2 linked regions of the Microbispora sp. ZYX-F-249 genome follow. The protein of the gene in region 2 binds, or shares a complex with, the protein of the main gene of each other region. Links are inferred from orthologs where the notes say so. Each region holds a gene or a part of one and is shown on either strand. Other genes may lie near its edges.

Evidence for each region.
Region 1: rplI (region 2) and rpmJ share a complex: the UniProt entries of both Bacillus subtilis proteins name them as parts of the 50S ribosomal subunit. The link is inferred for Microbispora sp. ZYX-F-249 from one-to-one orthologs.

What each region holds. Positions count from the first base shown.
Region 1 is NZ_JBDJAW010000006.1:268,018-271,124, reverse strand. The notes cover bases 1-2,825. They hold rpmJ (50S ribosomal protein L36), read left to right. Parts: upstream 1-1,268; coding sequence 1,269-1,382; downstream 1,383-2,825. Other genes in these bases: rpsD (30S ribosomal protein S4), read left to right, coding at 2,447-2,825; rpsK (30S ribosomal protein S11), read left to right, coding at 2,022-2,426; rpsM (30S ribosomal protein S13), read left to right, coding at 1,607-1,987; infA (translation initiation factor IF-1), read left to right, coding at 1,001-1,222; AAH991_RS10815 (DUF1707 SHOCT-like domain-containing protein), read left to right, coding at 127-582. Outside these bases: more of rpsD, read left to right, coding at 2,826-3,073.
Region 2 is NZ_JBDJAW010000001.1:396,543-401,379, reverse strand. The notes cover bases 1-2,964. They hold rplI (50S ribosomal protein L9), read left to right. Parts: upstream 1-1,241; coding sequence 1,242-1,688; downstream 1,689-2,964. Other genes in these bases: AAH991_RS01800 (amino acid ABC transporter permease), read left to right, coding at 2,738-2,964; AAH991_RS01805 (ABC transporter substrate-binding protein), read left to right, coding at 1,860-2,741; rpsR (30S ribosomal protein S18), read left to right, coding at 987-1,223; AAH991_RS01820 (single-stranded DNA-binding protein), read left to right, coding at 363-902; rpsF (30S ribosomal protein S6), read left to right, coding at 1-260. Outside these bases: more of AAH991_RS01800, read left to right, coding at 2,965-3,613; AAH991_RS01795 (amino acid ABC transporter ATP-binding protein), read left to right, coding at 3,610-4,353; AAH991_RS01790 (MATE family efflux transporter), read right to left, coding at 4,356-4,837. UniProt on the Bacillus subtilis protein: Binds to the 23S rRNA.

The sequences.
Region 1 (3,107 bases), on a different replicon or contig from region 2:
CGCGCTCGACGGAGGCGCCTCCCGCTTCGGGGGCGCCGGGGCCGAGGTGGGGGAGACGTCCTGACGGCTCCGCCCGTCCTGGCGGCGCCTGCACCATAATGGTCATATCGCTCGAACAGCCGGGAGATGATGATGGCGGCAGCGCCGGAGATGCGGGCCTCGGACGGTGACCGTGACCGGGTCGCCGCGGCGCTGCGCGAGCACGTGGCCGAGGGCAGGCTCACCCTCGACGAGTTCAACGAGCGGCTGGAGCAGGTCTACCAGAGCCGTACGTACGGGGAACTGGCCAGGCTCACCTCCGACCTGCCCGGCATCGACCTGCACCGCCTGCCGGCCGCCGTCGAGCCCGCGCAAGGGGCCCGCCCGGTCCGGCCTGACGACAAGGCGCGCAGCCTGAGGTCCGCTTGGACCGCGTGGGCGGGGGTCAGCGCCATGACCTGGCTCTTCTGGCTCCTCGCCTTCATCGGCTCAGGCCATTTCGTCTATCCGTGGCCGCTGTGGGTGATGGGCCCCTGGGGGGTCGTCCTTCTCATCAACACGATCTCCGGCACGGGCGGACAGTCCCAGCGGCGCGACTCCTGAGCGTTCTTTACCTGAGAGCCGCCGTCGCGGGAGCCGCGGGCGGGTAGATGTCCGGTGTCGCGACGTACGGCACCACTCGGGCCGTGCCCCCGCGGTGATGAGGCCACATCCGCCCCGTCCCGGCATTTCGGCGGTGCCGGGCGGGCGGGTGTGGCGGTCTCCCCTCCACCACGCGATCCCCGCCGGCGTGGGATTGGCCACCGGCCTTCGCCGGGGGTACCCTGTGATCTGGTTGTGTCGGGACCCCTGCCGTCGTTTCGCAATTCGGCCCGGGTTGTCGTACACTCCTTTGTCGGTTCACTATGACCTTTGCGCCTAGGCGGCCTGGCTGGTCGCCGCTCTCTGAAAGCGCCCCGAAGGTCGCGGCTGCTTAGTGTTCCGAAGCCTCTGACGATCCGATCTGTGAAACGCGAGGGCCATGGCCAAGAAAGACGGCGCCATCGAGATTGAGGGCACTGTTATTGAGTCGCTCCCGAACGCCATGTTCCGGGTGCAGCTCGACAACGGTCACAAGGTCCTGGCCCACATCAGCGGGCGGATGCGGATGCACTACATCAGGATCCTGCCCGACGACAGGGTGGTCGTGGAGCTGAGCCCCTACGACCTCAGTCGCGGACGGATCGTCTACCGGTACAAGTAGCCCACCCCGCCAGCGGGACGGGCCGTATGCGGAACGAATAAGGACTATGAAGGTCAAGCCGAGCGTCAAGAAGATCTGCGACAAGTGCAAGGTGATTCGCCGGCACGGTCGTGTCATGGTGATCTGCGACAACCTGCGCCACAAGCAGCGCCAGGGCTGAGCCCAGCTCTCAGTACGTCGCCACCAGGCCCCTGCTGAGTCCGCCCATGTGGCGGGCTCGAGCCGCGTGAGGGCCGGAACAACGAAATCGCGTCACACACCCGCGCAGGCGGCGCAAGCCGTACCACGCGGGAGACCCCCGGTCGGAGGCCGGGGCCCTCGCCCGGGCATGGGAGGGGAAGTGCGGCGCAAGACCTCCGCCACATTGAAGGAGAATGCCCGACCATGGCCCGCCTGGTTGGCGTCGACCTCCCCCGCGACAAGCGGCTGGAGATCGCTCTCACCTATGTTTTCGGAATCGGCCGCACCCGCGCCAAGGAGATCCTTGACGCGACCGGCATCAGCCCCGATCTGCGCGTCCACCAGCTCACGGACGCCGAGCTCGTCCCGATGCGTGACTTCATCGAGGCGAACTACAAGATCGAGGGCGACCTCCGCCGCGAGATTCAGGCCGACATCCGACGCAAGATCGAGATCGGCTGCTACCAGGGCATCCGGCACCGCAAGGGGCTGCCTGTCCACGGTCAGCGGACGCAGACGAACGCGCGCACCCGCAAGGGTAAGAAGAAGACCGTCGCCGGCAAGAAGAAGCCGGGCAAGAAGTAGTCCTTAGCAGCCACTGCCAGGAGATAGCGCTTAAATGCCGCCGAAGAGCCGCCAGGGCGCACCGAAGAAGGTGCGCCGCAAGGAAAAGAAGAACGTCGCTCACGGGCACGCCCACATCAAGAGCACGTTCAACAACACCATCGTTTCGATCACCGACCCGAACGGGAACGTGATCTCCTGGGCCAGCGCCGGCCACGTCGGGTTCAAGGGCTCCCGTAAGTCCACCCCGTTCGCCGCCCAGATGGCTGCCGAGAACGCCGCCCGCCGCGCCATGGAGCACGGCATGCGGAAGGTCGACGTCTTCGTCAAGGGCCCCGGCTCCGGCCGTGAGACCGCGATCCGTTCGCTGCAGGCGACCGGCCTCGAGGTCGGGTCCATCCAGGACGTGACCCCGGTCCCGCACAACGGCTGCCGTCCGCCCAAGCGCCGTCGCGTCTGAGCTCAGGAGAGTAGAGAGAAATGGCTCGTTACACGGGTCCGGACTGCAAGCTCTGCCGCCGTGAGAAGACCAAGCTCTTCCTCAAGGGCAAGAAGTGCGAGTCCGCCAAGTGCCCCATCGAGATCCGCCCGTACCCGCCGGGTGAGCACGGCCGCGGCCGTCCGAAGGAGTCGGAGTACCAGCTCCAGCTCCGTGAGAAGCAGAAGACCCGCCGCATCTACGGCGTCCTCGAGAAGCAGTTCCACAACTACTACGAGGAAGCCAACCGCAAGGCGGGCAAGACCGGTGAGAACCTCCTCCAGATCCTGGAGAGCCGTCTCGACAACGTGGTCTACCGCGCCGGCTTCGCCGAGTCGCGTGACGCGGCCCGCCAGCAGGTGCGCCACGGCCACTTCCTCGTGAACGGCAAGAAGGTCGACATCCCGTCGTACCGCGTCCGCGAGCACGACATCATCGAGGTCCGCGAGAAGTCGCGCAACCTGCTTCCGTACGAGGTGGCCCGCGCGACCGCCGGCGACAAGACCGTCCCGGCCTGGCTGGGCGTCTCCGCCGAGAACATGCGCATCCTCGTGCACCAGCTCCCGGTCCGCCAGCAGATCGACACGCTGGTCCAGGAGCAGCTGATCGTCGAGCTCTACTCCAAGTAGTAGGGCCCCGGCATTTAATGGTGCCGTACGGCCG
Region 2 (4,837 bases):
ACCCGTCCCTCGACGAGCGCACCGTGCAGCCGTCGCTCGACCAGTTCCTCAGTGTCGTCCGCAACGACGGCGGCACCGTGGAGAAGGTCGACGTCTGGGGCCGTCGCCGCCTGTCCTACGACATCGCGAAGAAGTCCGAGGGCATCTACGCCGTGGTCGACCTGACCGCCGAGCCCGCCACCGTGAAGGAGCTGGACCGCCAGCTCAACCTGAACGAGGGCATCCTCCGCACCAAGGTCATCCGCCCCGAGCTTCACTGAGCTCAACTGGCACAACCCCGAAGCCCGGCGGTTTGTCGGGCCCGGGCCGTACTCTGAGCCCTTGACGGCTCAGCTGACGGGATAGGAAGGCGAAAGCGACCGATGGCAGCAGGCGACACACAGATCACCATCGTCGGCAACCTTGTCGACGACCCGGAGCTGCGCTTCACCCCCACGGGGCAGGCCGTGGCCCGGTTCCGCATCGCGTCCACTCCGCGGTTCCTCGACAGGCAGACCAACGAGTGGAAGGACGGCGAGGGCCTGTTCCTCACCTGCAACGTCTGGCGGCAGGCGGCGGAGAACGTCGCCGAGAGCCTCCAGCGCGGCATGCGGGTGATCGTGCAGGGACGGCTGCGCCAACGGTCGTACGAGACCAAGGAAGGCGAGAAGCGCACGGTCTACGAGGTCGAGGTCGACGAGGTCGGCCCCTCGCTCCGCAACGCCACGGCGAAGGTCAACAAGACCACGCGCCAGGGCGGTGGTGGTGGCGGCGGCTTCGGCGGCCCGGCGAACGACCCGTGGGCGACCGCGGCGCCCGCTCCCCAGGGGGGCTTCGGCGGCGGCGGTGGCGGCGGCTTCGGCGGCGGCCCGCAGGGCGGTGGCGGCTTCGGCGGCGACTTCAGCGACGAGCCGCCCTTCTAGGTCGGGCCCTTCCGGTCCCAACCACTGTAAACACAACCGAGCGACCATTCCCGCTTCATGCGGGGCTCTGAGAGGAGCACCACGATGGCGAAGCCGGCGATTCGCAAGCCAAAGAAGAAGGTTTGCCTTTTCTGCCACGACAAGATCTCCTACGTCGACTACAAGGACACGGGGCTGCTGCGGAAGTTCATCTCCGACCGCGGCAAGATCCGTGCCCGCCGGGTGACGGGCAACTGCACCCAGCACCAGCGCGACGTGGCGACCGCTATCAAGAACGCCCGTGAGATGGCCCTGCTGCCGTACACGAGCACCGCGCGCTGAGAAAGGAGACTCAGGACAATGAAGCTCATCCTCACCACTGAGGTCTCCGGCCTCGGCGCCCCCGGCGACATCGTCGAGGTCAAGGACGGCTACGGCCGCAACTACCTCATTCCCCGTGGCTTCGCCATCCGGTGGACCCGCGGCGCCGAGTCGCAGGTCGCCTCGCTGAAGAAGGCGCGTGCCGCCCGCGAGATCCGTGACCTGGGCTCCGCCAAGGAGGTCGCCGGCCAGCTCGGCGCCCTCAAGGTGCGGCTCAAGACCCGCGCGGGCGAGTCGGGCCGGCTGTTCGGCTCGATCACGACCGGCGACATCGCCGAGGCCGTCAAGGCCGCCGGCGGTCCGCAGCTCGACCGCCGTCGCATCGAGATCGGTAACGCGATCAAGAGCGTCGGCACCCACAAGGTGAGCGTCCGGCTGCACCCGGAGGTCGCCGCCACCCTCGATGTCGAGGTGGTCGCGGGCTGACACCCGCAGCAGTCCGTCGAGGGCCCTTCTCCGCACGTCGGAGAGGGGCCCTTCGCGGTTCCGCCGAGGCGGGGGAGATTCCCCTCAGGTAAACAAGGGTTATACGGAACGCTAGTATCTTGCCGTCCGATTCAGCGGATTTCGTGGTAAGTCCCCCCGATGGAGGCTGTGATGCGCCGTCCTACTCTCCTGCTGGCGTCCGGCGCCCTTGTGCTGGCGGCCGCCGCCTGCGCACCGGCGAACGACACCTCCACCACCGCGAGCGGCGCCGCGAGCCCGGCCGGATCCGCGGCCGCGAACGCGTGCGCCAAGGAGAGCCTGAAGCTCACCACCCCGGGCAAGCTCACGATCGGCACCGACAAGCCGGCGTACGAGCCGTGGTTCAAGGATGACGATCCCGCCAACGGGCAGGGCTTCGAGAGCGCGGTCGCCTACGCGGTGGCCGAGAAGATGGGCTTCACCAAGGACGAGGTCGCCTGGACGGTCGTGCCGTTCGACTCGTCGTTCGCCCCAGGGCCCAAGCAGTTCGACTTCGACGTCAACCAGGTCTCCATCACCCCCAGCCGGGCCAAGGCCGTCGACTTCAGTCAGGGCTACTACACGGTCAAGCAGAGCGTGGTGGCCCTCGGCGGCACGAAGTTCGCCTCCGCCACGAGCCTCGCCGAGCTCAAGGACGCCAAGATCGGCGTGCAGGCCGGCACCACCGCGCTGGAGGCGGTGCGGTCGGTCATCCAGCCCGCCAAGGACCCGAGCGTGTTCAACCAGCAGGTCGACGCGGTCAACGCGCTGAAGAACAAGCAGATCGACGCCATCGTCGTCGACCTGCCGACCGCCTTCTACGTCACCGCCGCCCAGGTGGAGGGCTCGAAAATCGTGGGCCAGTTCGCCGCGAACGGCGGGCAGCCCGAGGAGTTCGGCCTGCTGTTCCAGAAGGGCAGCCCGCTGGTGAGCTGCGTGGACAAGGCGCTCGGTGAGCTGAAGTCGTCCGGTCACCTCGCGCAGATCGAAAGCCAGTGGCTGACCGCCGCCGCGGGCGCGCCGGAGCTGAAGTGACCGAGGGGGAGGCCGCCGGCTCGCCCTTGTGGGTGAAGAGCGAGCGGCAGCGTCGCCGGGAGGCGGAGCTGCGCGCCCGCGGGCGGCGGTCGGTCTCGGTCGCCACCGCGTCCACGATCGTCGTGGTGGTCGCCCTGGTCGTCGTGATCACCAAGTCGCCCGGCTGGCCGCGGGTGCAGGCGACCTTCTTCAGTCCCGAGGCGTTCGCGAAGGCACTGCCCGACGTGCTGCGCGGGTTCCTGCTCAACATCGAGATGTTCCTCGTCGCCGAGGTGTTCATCCTGGTGCTGGGGCTCCTCGTCGCGCTGGTCCGCGGCCTGCGGGCGCCGGTGTTCTTCCCGCTGCGCGCGCTCGCCGTGCTCTACACCGACGTCTTCCGCGGCATCCCGACCATCCTGCTCATCTACCTGGTCGGGTTCGGCATCCCGGCACTCGAACTGCAGGGCACGCCGCGCGACCCGGTCACGCTCGGCATCATCGCGCTGGTGCTGTCTTACAGCGCGTACGTCGCGGAGGTATTCCGTGCGGGGATCGAGTCGGTGCACCCGAGCCAGCGGGCGGCGGCGCGGTCGCTGGCGCTCACACAAGGGCAGACCCTGCGTTATGTGGTGCTGCCGCAGGCGGTGCGCCGGGTGGTTCCGCCGTTGCTCAACGACTTCGTCTCGCTCCAGAAGGACACCGCTCTGGTCTCCGTGATCGGCCCACTGGAGGCGCTGCGGCAGGCCGGGATCCATGCCCAATACGACTTCAACTACACGCCCTATCTGGCGGCCGCGCTGCTGTTCATCGCGCTGACGGTGCCGATGGCCCGGTTCACCGATCATCTCGCCGCCCGGGCCGTCCGGCGCCAGACGGGAGGCGGAACGGCATGAGCCTGCTCAAGGTCGAGGGCGTCTGGAAGCACTATCACGGGCTGAGCGTGCTGCGCGGCATTGACCTGGAGGTCGCGCCGCACGAGGTGGTCTGCCTGATCGGAGCCTCCGGCTCGGGCAAGTCGACGCTGCTGCGCTGCGTCAACCTGCTGGAGTCGATCGACGACGGTGCCGTCTACCTCGACGGCACCGAGATCACCGACGTCCGCACCGACGCGGACGACGTCCGCCGCCGCATCGGGATGGTGTTCCAGGCCTACAACCTGTTCCCGCACATGACCGTGCTCGACAACATCACGCTCGCGCCGCGCAAGGTGCACGGCGTGCGGCCGGAGGAGGCCGAGGCCCGGGCACGGGAGCTGCTCGACCGGTTCGGGCTGGCCGACAAGGCGGGGGAGTATCCCGACCGCCTGTCCGGTGGTCAGCAGCAGCGGGTGGCCGTCATCCGCGCGGTCGCGACCGGCCCCCGCCTGCTCCTGCTCGACGAGGTCACCTCCGCGCTCGACCCCACGCTGGTCACCGAGGTGCTCGGCGTGATCCGCGAGCTCAAGGAGACCGGGATGACGATGATCCTGGCCACTCACGAGATGGGCTTCGCCCGGGACATCGCCGACACCGTGTGCTTCCTGGAGGGTGGCGTGCTGCTGGAGAGCGGTCCGCCCGAGCAGATCTTCAGCTCGCCGGAGCACCCTCGCACCCGGGCGTTCCTCCAGCGCGTGCTGGAGGCCCGCCGCATGTGAGATCAGGCGGCGGTCCGCGAGGCCCCGGTGACCATCCAGGCGGTTCCGTACGCGCGGAGGGAGAGCGTGACGAGCCGGGCGGCCATCCAGGCGCCGAGCGCGAGCCACAGGCCGACCAGGCTGCCGGCGACGGCGGCGAACGGCAGGTAGGCCAGCGTCGTCCACAGCCCCGCCCAGGCCAGGTAGCGCTGGTCGCCCGCCCCGATGAGGACCCCGTCCAGGACGAACACGACGCCCGCGACCGGCTGCAGCAGCGCGACCGGCCACAGCACGGCGAGCAGCTCGGCGGCCGTCTCGCCCTGCGCGTCGAACAGGGCGGGGACCAGCGGGCGCGCCAGCAGGACGGCGGCGCAGAAGACGACGCCGCACGCGACGCCCCAGATGACCATGCGCCGGGTGGCCGCGCGGGTGCGCTCGGTGTCGCCCGCGCCCAGCGCCCGGCCCGTGATGGCCTGCCCCGCGATGGCGATGGCGTCGAGGGCGA